4 regions of the Pseudoalteromonas sp. NEC-BIFX-2020_015 genome follow, and region 4 is predicted to be linked to each of the others. Evidence: predicted binding sites of a transcription regulator. Region 4 holds the regulator's gene; each other region holds the start of a gene.
What was found. The regulator LexA, encoded in region 4, represses DNA repair genes until DNA is damaged. The targets are predictions, from matches to a motif close to TACTGTATNNNNATACAGTA.
Positions count from the first base shown of each region.

Region 1 (4,933 bases), on a different contig from region 4:
AAAAACGCAAGTTGTGCAGCCTGGAAGCCGAGTGTTCTATCGTCAATTATACGCTGGTGAAGAGTCTGATATTAATGCCTTTTATGCTTGGCTTAAGCCACAAATAAAAGAAAATCAGCAATGGTATGGTGTAAAAGACCGTCAATCTCCTATCGCTAATAGCTTAAACCGTGCTGAAAGCTTTTTATTGTTAGCAGGTTTATTAGGCATTATTTTAGCTGCTGTGGCTATTGCAGTTTCTGCTAAGCGTTATTGTGAGCGTCAATACGATCCCGTCGCGATGATGAAGACCCTTGGCGGTAGCCGCGACATGATCCGCAAAATTTACTTATTGCATTTATCAATGGTGTGCGCTTTATCTGTGCTTATTGGCTTGCTCATAGGCTTTGGTTTACAAGATATTGCAGCGAACTATTTAGCTAAATCTATGAATAATACATTACCTGCTGCGGGTATTAAACCTTGGATAACGGCAATTAGTACAGGCGTGATTTGTGCTGTGATGTTCTCAATTAAGCCGTTGTTAGACTTATTTGATATACCGCCGCTGCGAGTGTTGCGTCGTAATTTAGGGGATAGATTACTTGTTAGTAAAGTACATTTAGCCATGTCTGCAATGACTGTGTTTTTATTAATGTGGTTATTTAGTAATAACTTAAAAATTACTGCAATTTTGTTTGTTTCAACATTGGTGCTTATTGGTTTGTTGTTTTTGGTCTCACGGATCATCTTTGGGGGCGGACGCAAATTAGGTTTACGCCCAGGCAATAGTTGGTCGTTGGCGATTGCATCAATTCAAAAGCGCGCAAATGCAAATTCAGTGCAACTTATTAGCTTTGCATTAGCGATTAAATTACTTTTATTTTTGGTGGTACTTAAAAACGACATGATTGCTGATTGGCAGTCACAATTACCGAATGACGCACCTAATGCATTTTTAGTTAATATTACGGAGTCTGAATTACCCGTAATAACTGACTATTTAGCGCAAAAGAAAATTCAAGTGTCAGAGTTTTACCCAACTATTCGCGGGCGTGTTAATGCGGTAAATGGTGAACTTGTAGCGCGTGAAGTATCATTGCAAGATAATGAGAAAAAAGATGAAGAAGCGCGCTCTGGCATCGGGCGAGAGCTTAATTTAACCTGGTTAACACAATCACCAGCGCAAAATGAGATCATCGATGGCGAGTGGTTTTCTGAAAATGCGACGGGTGAAGCATCAATTGAAGAATCAATGCTGGCGCGCTTAGACGTAAAACTCGGTGATACATTAACGTTTTTAATTGGCGCACAATCGTTTGATGCAAAAATAACGAGTGTTCGTAAAGTAAATTGGGCCACCTTAAAGCCAAACTTTTTTATCATTTTGAGTCCGGATGTATTGGCTGATTTTCCTGCTACATATATTTCTTCAGTTCGTATAGAGACGGATCAAAAACGTGACTTTAGTGAATTGTTACGTACTTACCCAACGGTTAATGCTATTGATGTTGATAGTTTTGTTAAACAAATTCAATCGACTATTTCGCAAGTATCATTGGCAATTGGCTTTGTACTTGCCATTGTGGTGCTTTGTGGGGCGCTAGTTTTAATTTCGCAAGTGCAAGCAAGCTTAGGGGAGCGAATGCAAGAAATAGTGATTTTACGCACCCTAGGTGCAAAAGGCCGATTAATAAAAAATGCGACATTATACGAGTTTTTATTACTCGGCAGTGCGGCTGGCTTTGTTGCGGCTCTAGTGAGTGATGTCGCGTTATTTATTGTGCAACGAGAAATGTTTGATTTAGCCGGTAAATTACACCCGCATATTTGGATCATCGGTCCTTTAGTGGGGGGCACATTTGTGGCTGTTTTAGGCTACTTTATGATTGCTCGAACAATGCGTAAAAATACCCAAGGTTTACTGCGCTCGCTCGGTTAATATTGCGACTCATTTTATAGTATTAACACAAAAACCCGCAATTGCGGGTTTTTGCATTCACAATACACTGGTAATTTATACAGTGCTCTGGCATTATTACTTTATTAGTAAGTTATATTTATTGGGCAAGAGCTTGGCTATTATTTTAGGGATTGATCCAGGTTCGCGGTTGACGGGCTATGGGGTCATTGCTCATCAAGGTGCAAAATTTACCTATTTAGGCAGTGGATGTATAAAACTGGCGGATCACGAATTTCCTATTCGCTTAAAAATGATCTTTCAAGGTATTAGCCAATTAATAGCGCAATTTTCGCCAGAACAGTTTGCGATTGAAAAAGTATTTATGGCGCATAACCCTGATTCAGCACTTAAACTAGGGCAGGCCCGAGGAGCGGCTATTGTCGGAGCTGCTGTGGCTGAATTACCCGTATTTGAATATTCAGCAAGGCAAATTAAACAAGCTGTTGTTGGCCATGGTGGTGCAGATAAATCACAAGTACAACAGATGGTAAAAAATATTTTAAAGCTGCCAGGTACGCCGCAAGCCGATGCAGCGGATGCACTGGCAATTGCTATTTGTCATGCACATTCTAATCAAAACTTAATAAAGCTAGCGGGCAGTGCCAGTAAAACCGTTAGAGGAAGGCTAAGGAAATAATAATGATAGGTCGATTAAACGGTATATTGGTAGAGAAGCAACCACCTGAGATCTTACTTGAAGTCTCTGGAGTAGGTTACGAGGTAAACATGCCAATGACGTGTTTTTATGATTTACCCAATATTGGTGAAACGGCAATTGTTTACACTCATTTTGTGGTGAGAGAAGATGCGCAGCTATTATTTGGTTTTAATAACAAAACTGAACGCGCTTTATTTCGTGAATTACTTAAAGCAAATGGGGTTGGACCAAAATTAGGCTTAGCTATTTTATCAGGAATGTCGGCTAAGCAATTTGTAACCTGTGTGAACAATGAAGACGCAACTAGCTTAGTGAAATTACCGGGTGTTGGCAAAAAAACCGCAGAACGCCTTGTACTTGAAATGAAAGACCGCTTAAAAGATTGGGGTAATGACTTATTCACGCCATTTAGTGATAATGCAGTAATACAGCCCGCATCAGATGCTTTAATTGCGAATAATGCGGCTGATGATGCAATTTCTGCACTCGTTTCATTGGGCTATAAGTTGGCGCAAGCACAAAAAACGGTTAAAGCGATTAGCAAGCCAGATATGTCTACAGAGGTTCTGATCAAAGAGTCTCTTAAATCAATGTTGTGAGTAAACCATGATTGAAGCGGATCGCTTAATAGATGCCACCGAACAAAGTAATGAAGATGTTGTTGATCGTGCAATTAGACCAAAACTTTTAGCCGACTACACAGGTCAGCCACATGTTAAGCAGCAAATGGAAATTTTTATTGAAGCTGCACGAAGCCGAGATGAAGCCCTTGATCATTTATTAATATTTGGCCCGCCGGGGTTAGGTAAAACAACATTAGCCAATATTGTTGCCAACGAGCTAGGTGTAAGTATTAAAACAACCTCAGGGCCTGTGCTTGAAAAAGCTGGCGATTTAGCGGCATTGCTTACAAACCTTGAAGATGGTGATGTTCTGTTTATTGACGAAATTCATCGCCTCAGTCCACAAGTTGAAGAGATCCTCTATCCAGCGATGGAAGATTACCAGTTAGATTTAATGATAGGTGAAGGCCCAGCTGCTCGCTCAATAAAGCTTGATTTACCTGCATTTACTTTGATAGGCGCTACAACTCGTGCGGGATCGTTAACATCACCGCTGAGAGATCGTTTTGGTATAGTACAGCGTTTAGAGTTTTATTCAGTGGCTGACTTGTCGACGATTGTGGGGCGCTCTGCGCATTATTTAAATTTAGAAATGTGCGATGATGGTGCAATCGAAATCGCTAAACGTTCACGGGGTACTCCGCGAATTGCTAATCGTCTGTTACGCCGAGTGCGTGATTACACGCAAGTTAAATCAGACGGTACAGTTAATGCCGAGGTTGCAGAGCTTGCGCTTAATATGATTGACGTAGATAAAAGCGGCTTTGATTATATGGACCGTAAATATTTACTCGCGATTATTGAGAAGTTTATGGGCGGGCCAGTTGGTCTGGATAATTTAGCCGCAGCCATTGGCGAAGAAAGAGAAACCATTGAAGATGTAATAGAGCCTTACTTAATTCAACAAGGTTTTATACAACGAACCCCAAGAGGGCGCATTGTGTCAGATAATGCATATCACCATTTTGGCTTACAGCCTAAAAAAGAGTAATCTTGGTCAGCCTTCGTATCTTGAGCATGCCTGAAGATACACCATATTCCTACCCGTAATCCCATCTTATATAAAGTAATAAATACTGTGCTCTGATTTGAAGCAGGCATAGTATTTGTTTAATTCCTAATAATAAGTTCACTTACAGTTAAGTTTGCCAGCTATATTGTATACCCTCTGAGAAGTGCTAATATTTGCTGTGGAATACTTTAATATCCATATAATTCAAACAAGTACTTATATTCAGTGCATTAAAATTTAGTTACTAGGGCGTGTTTACCTTTATGGATTGAAATTTGTTCAATCTAGGGGCGATTTAATCGCGGCGCGAGGTTTTTAACCTAGCGGGCTAAGTAAAAACCGAGCAAAGCTTCCGCGTCCTGCTCACGCCCCTTACCTACATCCGTGTAGGTAACAAAGAGTCAATCGCCCCTAGGAAGAACCCTTTGGGCAGCGCATGTTTGGCATTTATACTGCGTTATCGCCTATTTATGGGGAACAACCACACTGCATAGGCGCTGCCTTGCCTAAATACCAAACAGACTGCTGCAAAATCAATCACGAAAGGTCAACACGCCCTAGAATGATTAGGTATTAAGAGTAATTTTATTGCGGGCAAAAAAAAGCCCGCAAAAAATGCGGGCAAACAACAAGTTGAAGGAAGTAATCCAGGGAGTAGTTTAAATTCATCAAGTTTTATCAAAATGACTTTAAACTGA
Region 1 covers NZ_JABCJL010000048.1:5,934-10,866, reverse strand. Annotated here, with positions in the region: gene HH219_RS21085 (FtsX-like permease family protein) at 1-1,921, shown strand, start outside; gene ruvC (crossover junction endodeoxyribonuclease RuvC) at 2,055-2,579, shown strand; gene ruvA (Holliday junction branch migration protein RuvA) at 2,582-3,199, shown strand; gene ruvB (Holliday junction branch migration DNA helicase RuvB) at 3,207-4,214, shown strand.
Region 1: the regulator LexA is predicted to act here: its motif matches at 1,987-2,006, upstream of ruvC (crossover junction endodeoxyribonuclease RuvC).

Region 2 (4,933 bases), on a different contig from region 4:
CGAAAGTGAAATCTAACGGGTAAAAGAAAATAACTGCTTTTTTACCTTTAATTGTTTCGTGAAGATTGTAGCTATCTACGATCTCGCCGTTACCTAATACTGCTGCAGCGGTAAAGTCTGGTGCCTGGCGGCCTACTAATACACCCATTTTATTCTCCAAATATTTGAGTTTGCTTTTAATTGCTTACGCAATGCTTGCCTTTAATATGGCATCAAAAAATGAAATACCAAGGGTTTACATGCATAATTATCAAAATATTCTAGAGATAATAACCTTAAATAGATAATCGTATTTTTCGATGCAGTCAATCGAAAATATTGAACATATTTTAATGCATAAAATGGACACAAAAAAACCCGCAAAAGCAGGTTTCTTCAATCTATTTATTTTACTGCATTAGTCCATAATGTTTTCTGGCATGTCACCACGAATTTTTTGCCATATTTCACCAGTTTGATGACCGTATTTACGTAGCAATGAAATTGCGCCATCGTGTTCACGCTTTTCGGCCAGTATAGTTAAGTCTTTATAAAACTGACGCGCTAATTGACGTGTGCCTGGATCAGAGAAGTAATGACAAGCTATTTTAGAGTAAAAACCTCTAAAGCCATTTAAAATTAACACATAAATACGGTTATTTCCGGCAACCGCTAATTCATGGTGAACTTTATAATCATAATCTGCAAATGCTTGTGCGCTATCTTCAAGCTCATCACTTTGTGATAAGATTTCAATCACACGATCTGGTGCATGTTTAATTGCTGCACGAGTATAAATTGCGCTAATATTAGTTCTAGCAGATAATAATTGATCTGTTAGCTCTGGCATTTTATCTTCATCAAGACGCGCAAGCGTTTCTAATATATTTAATCCTGAGGTTTCCCAAAAGTTGTTAACCCGTGTTGGTTTACCATGTTGGATAGTTAACCAACCATCACGCGCTAAACGTTGTAGCACTTCGCGTAAAGTCGTACGTGTAACACCTATTAATTCTGATAACTCACGCTCAGCAGGAAGAATAGAGCCTGGAGGAAAATCACCATTCCAAATTGATTCAACAATGTACTCTTCCGCAAATCCAGCTGGACTTTTAGCTTTAAAAATTCTCATTCAATTCCCACTCGAGTTATCACATTACATCACTTTATAAGTTAACTGACTGATTGTACCAGATGAAGCCAAACTAACAAGTAAAGTCAGTCAGAACGCCCTCATTTGATTTCCCACTCCAATCTATACTAATAATTAGGATTATCCATAAAAATATAACATCTTGCGTCTTTTACATATTAAAACACAGCGATCACGAAACGCGATATTTTCATCAAAGAATAAATAACAGAGTATACCCAAGCCACCTCAAGATGCAGTTTCAGTTGGAATTAAAAGCGATTTAAACAAGGCATTGATTGCAAATAATGGTTGTTCCCTTATTAAAATCAATAACGTAGTATAAATCGCTTTTAAACCAACCCGTTGGGCGTTTCACAGGCGCTTACTCTCATCGTTGTTACTTCTTAAAAGGGACTGCCATTCTTGCAAAGTAACGCCTTGATATTAAACACCTGTGAAACACTGAAGTCTGCATCTTGAGGTGGTTTGGGTATATAACTTTTTATAGCTACAAGTGATGTTTACCCTTGCGTGTGGTTTAGCGTCTACGTCATAATCTAACTACAGCGTTTTTAATTGGAAGTTTTATGAATTGGTTAGCTAATTTAGCACAGCAACGTACTCCATGGATATTATTGGCAGTGACTGCATTTATCTTTGAAATTGTTGCGTTGTTTTTTCAATATAAAATGGGCTTAGAGCCTTGCATTATGTGTATATATCAACGTACTGCAATGCTGGGATTATTAGTTGCCGGATTAATTGGCGCCATTAAACCAAGCCATTTTATCTTTCGGTTTTTAGGTATTGTGACGTGGGCAACAGCCAGTATTTGGGGCTACCTGATCGCACGTGAGCACATTGATATGCAAACAACGACTGATCCATTTGCTTTTAGTTGTGAATTTGAGCCGAATTTCCCGCTGCCTTTACACGAATGGATACCAAATTTTTTTGCTGCAACCGGTGATTGCGGTAATATTGATTGGGAATTTTTAGGAATGAGTATGCCTGCTTGGATGGAAGTGATATTTGCAGCATTCAGTATTGTATTAATAACTGTTGTTTTCGCTCGTTTAATCATTAAGAAGAGTCTATGATGCCTGCTTTTTTATCAAGCCAGTTACCTCAACTTAAGCATCTAAAAGTGCGACAGCGACAAGATATAATCGCAATAGCACTTAGCATGCTAAGCCCAATGCAAAAAATCAGTCTACGTATCGCTAAGCTAACTCTATTAATTCCATTGTTTTTCTCACTCGTTTATATTGATGGCTGGCTGATGATACTTGCATTAATTGTCACAGGTATAAGTTATCCAATATTGACAACGCCCGTCGAAATACAATTTTCAAAACCTTTTTTAGCCGAGGCTATTAAACTATATAATAAAGAGAAACAAGGCGAGCAATAGCTCGCCTTTGTAATTAAAGCGTTACTTTTCCTTCTAATTTTGCAACGATTTTGTCACCAATACCTTTAACCTGAGTAAGCTCACCTAGTGATTTAAATTTACCCTGCTTAGTACGGTAATCAATAATAGCCTGCGCTTTTGATTTACCAATACCTGGTAATTGAACCAATTGGTCAACGTTTGCTTGATTAATATTAATAACCTCAGCTTTTTGAGCAATTTTAGCTGTAGCAGGCTTATTATCGACCGCATAACTTGGCAAGGCGACTGCAAAACCAAATAATACGACTATTAAAGTTAAAAACTTCATGTTTCTCCTCCATGATGTCCATTCGTGGACTTAGTTAATAGTTGATAAAGCGATCTCACTTTTTGACTGATTTTAATTAAAGCCATACTGAAAAAGTGTGACCTTTTAAATAAAGTAAATAGCGTCCATCTTGTCAACCGTACCGATAATAAAAAAATAAAAATGTTCACTTGCAAATAGCCGGACAAACATTTACTGTACATAAAAACAGTAATCAATCAAGGTGAATTATCATTCACCAAGCAAGTTGGCAGGAGAAATCATGGCTGTTGTTGTTAAATATGTTGTAGAAAGAAACGGAGTCGAGCGTATGACGTTTACTACTAAAAAAGAAGCTGACGCGTATGACAAGATGCTCGATATCGCTGAATCACTTGAGGCGATGCTAGAAAAGGTCGATGTGCCTTTAAGCGAGCAACAAATTGAATCGCTCGCACTTGAGATTGCAAAAAGCAAAGATGATTTCATGAATGTTTTGAAAGGCGCAAAAGAAGTACCAATTAAGGCTTCATCTGCAAAATCTAAAAAAGAAGCAAGTAGCGTTACTGATCTGAAAAACACAGAAGAAAAAGCAGCCAGTTAACGTTTAGCTAAAATACAAATAAAAAAGGAGCTAATTAGCTCCTTTTTTATTCTTAATTACACATTATGATTAAAGCGATTTCTCGACATCATCAAACAATAGCGTAATTTTTTCACTCGGCGCTGCTGCTGTTAAGCTTACAGCAACAATTGCAATACTTGATAAAATAAACCCAGGAACAATACCGTAAATTAACTTACTGATATGTTCACCATTAACCTCTATCGGCGCATAAAACCACACTAACACGGTTACAGCACCGACGACCATACCAGCTAATGCGCCCTCAAAGTTCATTCTTTTCCAATATAAACTAAATAGAACCAGTGGACCAAATGCAGCGCCAAAACCAGCCCATGCGTTGCTTACTAAGTCTAAAATAGAACTATCTCTATCATACGCTAAGTAAATGGCACAAATAGCAACTAAAGCAACACTAATTCGCCCTACTAATACAAGCTCTTTATCTGTGGCATCTCGACGAATAAATGTCTTATAAAAATCTTCTGTTAACGAGCTTGAGCTCACTAATAGTTGCGAAGATATTGTACTCATAATTGCCGCTAATATAGCGGCTAATAAAAAGCCTGCAATAAGTGGGTGGAAAAGTAATTCAGATAAAACAAGAAATATTGTTTCTGGATCATCAACAACGATGCCATTTTCATAGGCATATGCAGCTCCACATAAACCCGTAGCTACCGCACCTAGCGCTGCAACTATCATCCAGCTCATACCTATACGACGTGCGGTAGGCATATCTTTGACGCTTCGAACAGACATAAATCTAACAATAATATGCGGCTGGCCAAAATAGCCTAACCCCCATGCCATTGCTGATATAATACTCACCAAAGAACCTGCCCCAATCCATTGCAGCATTTGCGGGTTAATACTGTTAAGTGTTGATGTTAAAGGCTGTTCTAGTAATGTATAAGTCACCGTAGGTACTAAAATTAAAGCAATGAACATAATACAACCTTGTACAAAATCAGTCAGGCTTACCGCTAAAAAACCACCGAATAAAGTATATAAAACTACAACACCTGTTGTAATATAAAGTCCCATTTCATAACTTAAACCAAATGAACTTTCAAATAATTTACCACCAGCCACTACACCTGATGAGGTATATAAAGTAAAGAAAACAATAATCACAACCGCAGACACTACTCGCAGTAAGTTACTGTTGTCGTTAAAACGATTTGAAAAGTAATCTGGGATAGTAATAGAGTCATTCGCTTTTTCAGTATAAACACGTAATCGCGGTGCGACCAAAAAGTAGTTTAACCATGCGCCGATAATTAAGCCTAACGCAATCCATGTACTGCTAAACCCAGTAACAAACATAGCGCCAGGTAGCCCCATCAAGATCCAGCCACTCATATCTGATGCACCTGCAGATAATGCAGCTACACCTGGTGATAAACTACGACCACCAAGCATGTAACCCGACACATCGCTGGTTGACTGTTTATATGCATACAAACCAATGCCGAGCATTACAATAAA
Region 2 covers NZ_JABCJL010000008.1:106,533-111,465, reverse strand. Annotated here, with positions in the region: gene HH219_RS08135 (peroxiredoxin C) at 1-148, opposite strand, end outside; gene fadR (fatty acid metabolism transcriptional regulator FadR) at 398-1,111, opposite strand; gene dsbB (disulfide bond formation protein DsbB) at 1,702-2,214, shown strand; gene HH219_RS08120 (hypothetical protein) at 2,211-2,528, shown strand; gene HH219_RS08115 (ComEA family DNA-binding protein) at 2,542-2,838, opposite strand; gene HH219_RS08110 (YebG family protein) at 3,101-3,421, shown strand; gene putP (sodium/proline symporter PutP) at 3,491-4,933, opposite strand, start outside.
Region 2: the regulator LexA is predicted to act here: its motif matches at 3,032-3,051, upstream of HH219_RS08110 (YebG family protein).

Region 3 (4,933 bases), on a different contig from region 4:
ACTGATGAGCTAAAACGTCCTGATGCAGGTGGGCGTGATACTTGTGTTTTAATGCGAATTTCTTCAATGCAATCCTCAGGCATTTCGCGTAAAAAACGTGACGGGCTGTGGTATTTTTCTTGCCCGTAAAGGCGGCGAGTCTCGGCGTGACTGATATACAGTTTTTCCATCGCACGAGTCATGCCTACATAACAAAGGCGACGTTCTTCTTCTAAGCGACCTGACTCTTCATTACTTTGTTGTGAAGGGAACATACCTTCTTCAACACCTACCATAAATACCAGTGGAAACTCTAGACCTTTCGCTGAGTGTAAGGTCATCATTTGCACCGCATCTTCATGCTCTTGTGCTTGACCATCGCCAGACTCGAGTGAGGTGTGTGCTAAAAAACCTTGTAAAGGAGAGCTATACTCTTCATCTTCCGGCAGCTCATATTGGCCACAGGCACTGATCAGCTCCTCTAAATTTTCTACACGAGCGCGGCCTTTTTCACCTTTTTCAGCCTGATACATCGCCATCAAACCTGATGTTTGAATCGCGTATTTGGCTTGCTCTTCTAACGTGAGATCGCTAATTTTATCTTCAATATGCTCTACTAGTTCAACAAACTTAGTAACAACGGTTGCTGCACGGCCTGATAAATGTTGTTGCTCAACAATCGCTTTAGCGGCGTACCACAATGGTAATGATTCGCTACGGGCACAGTCGCGTATATGGCTCAGGGTTTTATCACCTATACCACGGGCTGGGGTGTTAATTACTCGCTCAAAAGCGGCATCGTCTTGGCGATTACCTACTAAGCGTAAATATGCGAGTGCATCTTTAATTTCTTGACGTTCAAAGAAGCGCATACCGCCATAAATGCGGTATTTTAAACCTTCTTGGAGCATAGCTTCTTCGAGAACGCGTGATTGTGCATTACTACGGTACAAAATAGCGGCATCTTGCAGGGCGTTCCCCGCGTTCAACCAGCTGCGTAATTTACTACTAACAAAGCGTGCTTCATCTAATTCGTTAAAGGCAGCATAAACTGAGATTGGCTCACCATCATTACCATCAGTCCAGAGGCTTTTTCCCATACGATCTGAGTTATTTTGAATGAGTGCATTAGACGCTTTTAGAATGGTGGCAGTAGAACGATAATTTTGTTCTAGGCGAATAGTTTCGGCCTTAAAGTCGGTTAAAAAACGTTTAATGTTTTCAATTTTAGCACCACGCCAGCCGTAAATACTTTGGTCATCATCGCCAACAATCATAATACTATTAGTGTCGCCTGCCAGCAATTTAAGCCATGCATATTGAATAGTATTAGTATCTTGAAACTCGTCAACTAACATGTGGGCAAAGCGTTGCTGGTAATGACGAAGCAAGGTGGGGTTATTTTTTATAACTTCAAAACTGCGTAGTAAAATTTCTGCAAAATCGACTAAACCGGCACGGTCACATGCTTCCTGATAAGCGGTATACACTTTTAACATCATTTGTTCGTTGATGTCATAAGCTTGAATATCTTTAGGGCGCAGGCCTTCGTCTTTTTTGGCACTGATATACCAACCAAACTGTTTAGCAGGCCATTTTTTATCATCAATATTCATGGCTTTTAATAAGCGCTTGATCATGCGCAGCTGGTCGTCAGAGTCTAAAATCTGAAATGCCTCTGGCAAATTAGCTTCGCGATGATGGGCGCGTAAAATACGGTGTGATAAGCCATGGAAAGTACCAATCCACATTCCACCAACAGGAGCTTGAAGGGCTTCTTCAACGCGAGAGCGCATTTCTTTAGCTGCTTTATTAGTAAAGGTTACCGCAAAAATACTGTAAGCCGAAGCTTGCTCAACTTGCATTAACCACGCGATACGATGAACCAGTACTCGAGTTTTACCAGAGCCAGCACCAGCGAGCACCAACATATTTTGTAGTGGAGCAGCTACGGCATCCCGTTGTTTGTCATTTAAGCCATCGAGTAATTCTGAAACGTCCATCATCACGCCTTTTCAATCAATATTGAAAGCAGTATAACAGGTGTTTTTGTTAGGCTAAATAAAATACTGTTTTTATAAACAGTTAATTTAAAAAATGTTCTTTATTCTATTTAGTGAGTTTTTTAGCTAAGCTATCATGCGTATGATAATGTTGCCGTAGTAAATTTGACTTATATTTAGTGAAAATAACGATTTTGGTAAAAAGAAATGATGCTATGTTATTTTAAGTTTTTGATTTTAATCGGTTTTAATAATTGGCATGATGTGTGTAAGTATCTAATAAGAAATTAAATTAATAATTGAGGTTAACATGGCAGATCAAGGTTCTGGCGGTAATGTAATTGCGGCAATTTGTAATATCTTTTTCCCAGGTTTAGGGCAGTTGGTGCAAGGACGTATTTTGTCGGCTATCTTTTTTGCACTAGCCATCATTATAAGTTATGCGCTTGTTTATGTATTAATCGGTTTTGTACTAGTACCTATTATTTACTTATGGTCGATAATTGATGCCGCTCGCTATAGATCATGACGTTAGAAGTTAATAATAGCGCCCTTTGGCGCTATTATTGTTTTTGGTGTTGTGCTTTTACAATTTGGGTATAATTGCATAATTATAGGTTCATAAGTGATATATATGGAATATCAATTTATACGCGATCCAATCAGTGGCCTGCGCATTAAAATTAGCAGCGAACATGCAGTAATAGGCCGTTGGCTTAACGAAGAAATTGGTAAAGAAAAAATAGCCATGGTACAAGCATTAATAGCATCAGTTGCAAGTAGCTTTGAGCCATTGACTTTAAAAGGGCAAGAAATTGATTTGATCTTAAATAAAGACGAAGCTATTTTTGAAGCGCACGCATTACACCAAGATTCTGAAGATTTAATCGCATATCAAGACGATGAGCTAATGCTTGAAGAAAATGGTTTAAGCAGTGGTTGTGGGTTTGAAGACTTTATTGATTTGATTAATTCATGGCAAGAATTTACTACAGGAAGGTAAGCAGAGCATAGGCTCTGCTATTTGGCTATATTACTGCTCAGACACTGATTTAACAGCAGCAAGTAATAAATTTTCGGTCAGACGTACTTTATAGTTAGGGTTAGCGTATTGAAAATGCACGAGCCCTTTTTTATCTACCACAAATACCGCAGGCACAGGCAGTGCAACTTTAGCTTTACCATCAAGGGACACAAAATTCACCCCTAGTTTATTACGGTAAATAGTCGCTGTTTTATCATCTAAATAAAATGCAAGGCCAAGCGCTTGGCTTAAGGTAAGGCTATCGTCAGAAAGTAACTGATAATTAGGGGAGTCAATTTTACTCTCAGCGAGCTTTTCAGGGCTGTCTGGTGAGATTGCAATAATTTGTGCACCTAATTCAGCTAGTTCAGCTTCTATTTTTTGTATACTCGCAAGTTGCTTTGAGCAATACGGGCACCAGCCACCTCGATACACTATTAACACCGTTGTTTTTTCTGCAAAACGCTCAGTAAGATCAACATTGTGACCATCTTTATTCTTTAATGTTGTTGCAGGTATAGTCAGTCCAGGCATCAGTGGGCTGACTTTTTCAGCTGCTGAGGCAATATTCGTTGCGGTTGCAGCTGATACCGATGCTGTTATAAGCATAGAGCAAGCAAATAAAATAGGTTTTAGCATGTAATTCCCTTGGTAATTTTTGAAACGTGCGGCTTAGATGACAGACTAGCAAGATAAACAATTTCATCAAACTTAATTTATCTGTATTATTAGCAGTAATTAAATAGAGTAACTGGGATCGAAATGTCTGCCAATTTAAGTAAACTAGTAGTGATGCTAGAAATGCAAAATGCCATGAATACTAAAGTACATGACCAATGGTTTAGCCAAGGGTTTGAGTGGAATCGTGCTATTTGGGTTGAATGCGCTGAAATGCTTGATCATTACGGTTGGAAATGGTGGAAAAAGCAAACTCCAGATACCGAACAAGTTATTTTAGAGCTTGTTGATATTTTTCATTTTGGTTTATCGCTACGCATTGATGGTAAAACTAGTTACTTAGATTTAGCTAAGCAACTTGAACAACAGTTAAGTGCACCGCAGCAAGCTGATGACTTCAAACAAACATTAGAAATTCTAGCGGCGTCAGCTGTTGCAGATAAAACCTTTAACGCTGCTGCATTCGCAGGTTGCATGGTGCAAATAGGTATGGATATTGATGATTTATACCGTGGTTATGTAGGTAAAAATACGCTTAACTTTTTCCGTCAAGATCATGGCTACAAAGACGGTAGCTATATTAAAGAATGGCATGGACAAGAAGATAACGAGCATTTAGTTGAAGTAGTTAAAAGCCTTGATACTGAGCATGCTGATTTTGCAAAGCTTGTATACCAAGGCTTGGAGGCGCGTTACCCTAAGAGTTAAGGGTGGACGTGGCTAAAATCAGTAATATTTAAATAGTCACTAATTTCATTGTGTGGTTGCTTGCTATCAGGGTTTGCAACCGCCAATAAATGACCAATACCAAACTCTTTCGCGGCTTTTAACACACTTAAACTGTCGTCAATAAATAGCGTTCGTTGTTTATCAAACCCTAAATCTGCATGTACTTGTTGCCACAAACTTTGATGCTCCTTACTTACACCGTATTGATGAGTAGACACCACACCATCCAAATAATTATCAATGGCTGTTTTTTCGAACTTTAAAATAACACTTTCAGGGTGCGCGTTGGTCAATAAAATAAGCTCTTTACCAGCTTGGCGCAGTGCAGTTAAAAAAGCAGGCACATCTTCACGTACTTTAATAAGGTGCTGTGTTTGGCGTTTAAGCTCCATAATTGGCAGATTAAGCTGCTGCTCCCAGTAATCTAAACAGTACCATTGAATTTGCCCATGAACTGCTTGATAACGTTTTGCAATATCAGCTTTTGCTTCATCCAAACCAATATTGCGCACAATAGCAT
Region 3 covers NZ_JABCJL010000051.1:2,155-7,087, reverse strand. Annotated here, with positions in the region: gene uvrD (DNA helicase II) at 1-1,982, opposite strand, end outside; gene HH219_RS21275 (hypothetical protein) at 2,293-2,511, shown strand; gene HH219_RS21270 (YacL family protein) at 2,617-2,985, shown strand; gene HH219_RS21265 (peroxiredoxin-like family protein) at 3,016-3,645, opposite strand; gene HH219_RS21260 (dUTP diphosphatase) at 3,769-4,392, shown strand; gene yrfG (GMP/IMP nucleotidase) at 4,389-4,933, opposite strand, start outside.
Region 3: the regulator LexA is predicted to act here: its motif matches at 2,047-2,066, upstream of uvrD (DNA helicase II).

Region 4 (4,933 bases):
CTAGCATCCCCCGCTATCATTCCAAATCGATAATTAGAGCGATCTGCATTTATTTCACCAATGGCTGGCGCGAGGTTATGTATATCGGCTTCCATCTTACGAAATTGAGCACTGGTTTTAACGCAATTTTTTCGCCCGCCATCTTGCCAGCATTGTAGTTGATGACCAAATTCCCATGCAGGTACAATGTGCTCCCACTCAATGCGTACAGCGCGTGCATTTGGTTTTCCTGAGCGGGTTATTGCATTACGCGGTACATAACCGCACTGAGTTGGATCGGGAACGAGCTTTTTACCTTGGCGTTTTATGTCGCAGCCACAATAAATGCTTTTAGCGTCGGTAGGTAATGTTTTGATTAAATGCCTTTTCGCTGTAGAAAAGCGAGTAAATTGCTCGGCATTAAGGTTAAAACTAAACAACGATGCCAATAAGGCAATAATAAAATACGGCATATCCAATCACTTAAGTGAACTACAGGAGGGCGTATTTTAGAGTTATTATTCAATAGCGTAAATCAGCTGAACGGACGAGCTTAAGTACTTAATAATTAAACTAATGTATATTTTTATAGATCAGAAAGTTTACATTGCTATTTTTATATGCAATTTAGTCGGCGATGGCGTGTGGTTATCGCCATCACCATTAAGAGAATTTTATGTGCGAGTTTGTTTACGTCGAGGCAACCTGAAGTTTTGTAGTAGTAAAATAAATCCAGTGATACAAAATAACACGCTACAGGCAGAAAAACTGATCAGTAATGGATTATTAAAGTCTTCTCGTTCGTCGTAATCCATAATATGTAGCATCCAAAAAAAGTCAAAAATACGCCAAATAGTACTGCGTACAGTAATAACGTTTCCATTATCTGCTGATAGATATAACGTTGTGCTAAAGGTGTCATCAAAAGTTACTTGCCAAATATTTTGTTTATAACCCACCTCACGAGGGCCTGTTGTTAGTATTACAGCATTATTAACTTTTGCTTCTATTAATAAATGAGCGTGGGCATTTGCAATAATTTGGGTTTTACTCGGTGGTAAAAATGGACGCCCAGTAAGGCCATTAAAGCTATGCTCACCTTCGCTGTTATTCACTGTAATTATTGGGGTGGTTAAAAAATGACTATAAGTTATTTGAGTTGGCTGTGGAACTTGCAAGACAATATTATCAAGTGAGGTAGGGTAATCGGCTTGATTAAATGGGTTATTAATTGAGCGTGCTGCAAGATGCTTACCGTGCACTTTTTCAAGAGGGATTGCGCTCATTACTAAACCACCTAACAACCAGGCTAAAATTTGAATTGCTAGTAAATACCCGAGCCATTTGTGAAATTTACGAGCGTGTTTAAAAATGCGTTTATTCATATTACTACCTGTTTGTTATTATTTTTCAGCGCGGTATTTTATAAGCTATACTCGGTTTGCCAATGTGGCAAATTGTCGCATGTAGATTTTAGCTTAGATAAAACGTTGAATTATGTATCTTGAGGTGACTTGGGGATAGATTATTTGGTATAAAAGCAAAAATAGGTTAAAGTTTGCATTGTTTTTAATGTGAGATAAAAGAGAAATAATGTCGGAAATTCAATTTTTAAATGTAGATCTTGAGCTTGAATCCAAACAAGATATTAGCCTGTTAGTTGCAGACTTAAAAAAGAGTGCTGTGGTTTTACATTATGATAAAGATGAGTACCGACAGCTTGCACGCATTGAATCTAAAGGAGAAGTAACCTCTCCTGATAAGGCGATTAATCACTTATGCGAGTTAATAGAGTCGTGTTCGCGTGCAGCATTAAAACAATGGTTATCGTGCTCAAAGCGTACTTTTGATCTTGGCTTTGAATCAGGTACCTCGCCAAAGTGCTTTAATCAAGCATTACAGGTTGATACCTTGTTACGCATATCTGCAATAGGTGCCGGTGTTGAAATTACTATTTATCCTGTTCAGAGCTAATTTTACGCTCAACAACTGCTGCGGTCATCCTCGATACGCAGCATAATTCACCTCGGCTGTTGGTTATTTTTACTTCCCATACTGATGTCCGCTTACCCAAATGCAGTGGCTTAGCTATTGCTGTTAACGTGCCATTACGTGATGCTTTCAAATGGTTCGCATTGATCTCTTGTCCAACGCAGTAAAAGTTTGTGAAATCGACCACAAAATTAGCGGCATAACTGGCGACGGTTTCAGCTAAAACAACATTAGCACCACCGTGCACTATTCCCATTGGGTTATGATGCTCAGGGATGGCTGGCATAGTTGCAACGAGGTAATCGTCACCAATTTCACTAATCTCAATGCCCATGGTTTTCATTAATGTGCCTTGTCCACTTATACCGTTATCAAGACTTTTGCATTGTTCAAGGGTGATAGGTTGATACCAAATACTCATATGTTCATATTCTCCAATGGGTTTAAATTTACTTTATACTTTTTAACATTCATATCGGTAACTTCATACTAATAAATTCAATCAATATTTATGGTTTTATTTAAGCCAATTTAAATTTGCGATTTTCATATAACTGTATATACTCACAGTTAAATGTACTGTATGGAAACCCAGTTGTATGCGCCCATTAACGAATCGCCAAGCTCAAATTCTCGAACTTATTAAAGCTTTTATCAAAGATACAGGCATGCCACCAACGCGTGCAGAAATTGCGCAGACGCTAGGTTTTAAAAGTGCAAATGCGGCAGAAGAGCATTTAAAAGCACTTGCTAAAAAAGGTGTGATTAAAATGAAACCTGGTGCAAGCCGAGGTATTCAACTGGTTGAAGAAGATGAGCCAGAGCAACTAGGTTTACCGCTTATTGGTAGGGTGGCCGCGGGTGAACCAATATTGGCTGAGCAACATGTTGAAAGCCATTGCCAAGTTGATCCGCTGTTATTTAAGCCAGCTGCTGACTTTTTACTGCGTGTACAGGGCATGAGTATGAAAGATATTGGCATTATGGATGGTGATTTATTAGCTGTACATCGTACTCAAGTGGCTGAAAATGGCCAAGTAGTGGTGGCACGTGTTGATGATGATGTAACCGTTAAGCGTATTGAAAAAGCTGGGAAAAAAGTTTTCTTACATGCTGAAAATGATGACTTCTGCGCAATTGAAGTTGATCTAGAGCATGAATCTTTCAATATAGAAGGTTTGGCTGTTGGTGTTATTCGTAACGCCGATTGGATGTAATAACTTTTTCATAGAGTGGCATCAAATAGATGAAGTTTGATGCTTTACATTTTTTAACCCCTAATATATTAGAACCCACACTTGTAAGTACCATTCAAAGCCTTATTACCCCTACTTATCCACTGCTTTTAGCTATTTAATATTACCTTCCTTTGGAAAATAACGCGCTGATTTTTAGTTGTTATTTTTGCAGTAAAATAAAATTTAATTGCCATTAAAACTTGCTAATTGTTCATTTTTTAACTAATTGGTTAATACACTGTATTAACAATTGCTCTTTAATGAGTGTGTTTATGCCTGTGGCATAAATAAATTGTTAACTTTCAGTTAAAATAACAATAAACGAATTGGCGCGATTTAATAGCAGTGCCGCCTTTTCGCTTTGCATTTTTGCAATAGCATTCAAAGGAGTCGTCACATGGGTAAACTGAGCTCTACCTTGTGGCTTATATTGTTTGTTCTACCGCAGCAAGTATTGGCAAATAGCCAATTTAATATGCGAAAGGGCGTAACAGATATAAGTAATGATGTTTATCAACTGCACATGACAATATTTATTATATGTTGTGTGATTGGTGTAATTGTGTTCGCGGTTATGTTTTGGGCACTAATCCATCACCGAAAATCAAAAGGGGCAAAACCTGCCCAATTCCATGAAAGTACAAAAGTAGAAATCCTCTGGACGGCAATACCATTTGTAATCTTAATCGCTATGGCGGTACCCGCTACTAAAACTCTAATTTCGATGGAAGATGCCAGCAAAGCTGATTTGACCATTAAAATTACGGGGTCGCAGTGGAAGTGGCATTATGAATACATGGGTGAAGACGTTGCTTTTTACTCTATTCTATCAACCCCTCAAGATCAAATTTCCAACCAAGCAGATAAAACAAACACCTATCTACTTGAAGTTGATAAGCCATTGGTATTACCAATTAATAAAAAAGTACGTTTTTTGATGACTTCAGACGATGTTATCCACTCTTGGTGGGTACCTGATTTTGCTGTTAAAAAAGATGCAAACCCTGGCTTTATCAATGAAACGTGGACCAAAATTAATGAAGAGGGAATTTATCGAGGTCAGTGTGCTGAGCTATGTGGTAAAGATCATGGTTTTATGCCTGTTGTTGTTGAGGCTAAGTCTGAGCAAGCGTTTACCGATTGGTTGCAACAAGCGAAGCAAGCCAAAAAAACGGCAGCAGCAGCAGATGCAGCCCTGCTTGACCAAACCCTCCCTAAAGAGGAGTTAATGGTGTTGGGAGAGCAAGTGTATATGGCTAGTTGCGCTGCATGCCATCAACCAACAGGAATGGGTTTACCAGGTGTATTTCCTGCGCTCAAAGGTAATCCTGTGGTGTTGGGGGATATTAATGATCATATTGATGTGGTGATTAATGGTCGCCCAGGTACTGCGATGCAAGCATTTGTTAAGCAGTTATCAATTAAGCAATTGGCAGCTGTCGTTACCTATAAACGTAATGCATGGGGTAATGATACTGGGGATATGATTCAACCGAGTCAAATACAAGCCGCGATTGATGCAACTTCGGAGGCTAAATAATGAGTAGCGTAACAGAGCAACAACATAATGAAGCTGGGCATCATGACGGCGGACATCATCACCCTGCAAAAGGGTTTAAGCGTTGGTTGTACACAACTAACCATAAAGACATTGGCAGCTTATATTTAATTTTCTCGTTGACCATGTTTTTAATTGGTGGCGCGATGGCGATGGTTATACGCGC
Region 4 covers NZ_JABCJL010000029.1:42,157-47,089, forward strand. Annotated here, with positions in the region: gene HH219_RS18070 (endonuclease) at 1-452, opposite strand, end outside; gene HH219_RS18075 (hypothetical protein) at 654-1,364, opposite strand; gene HH219_RS18080 (hypothetical protein) at 1,573-1,953, shown strand; gene HH219_RS18085 (PaaI family thioesterase) at 1,931-2,392, opposite strand; gene lexA (transcriptional repressor LexA) at 2,571-3,188, shown strand; gene coxB (cytochrome c oxidase subunit II) at 3,607-4,749, shown strand; gene ctaD (cytochrome c oxidase subunit I) at 4,749-4,933, shown strand, end outside.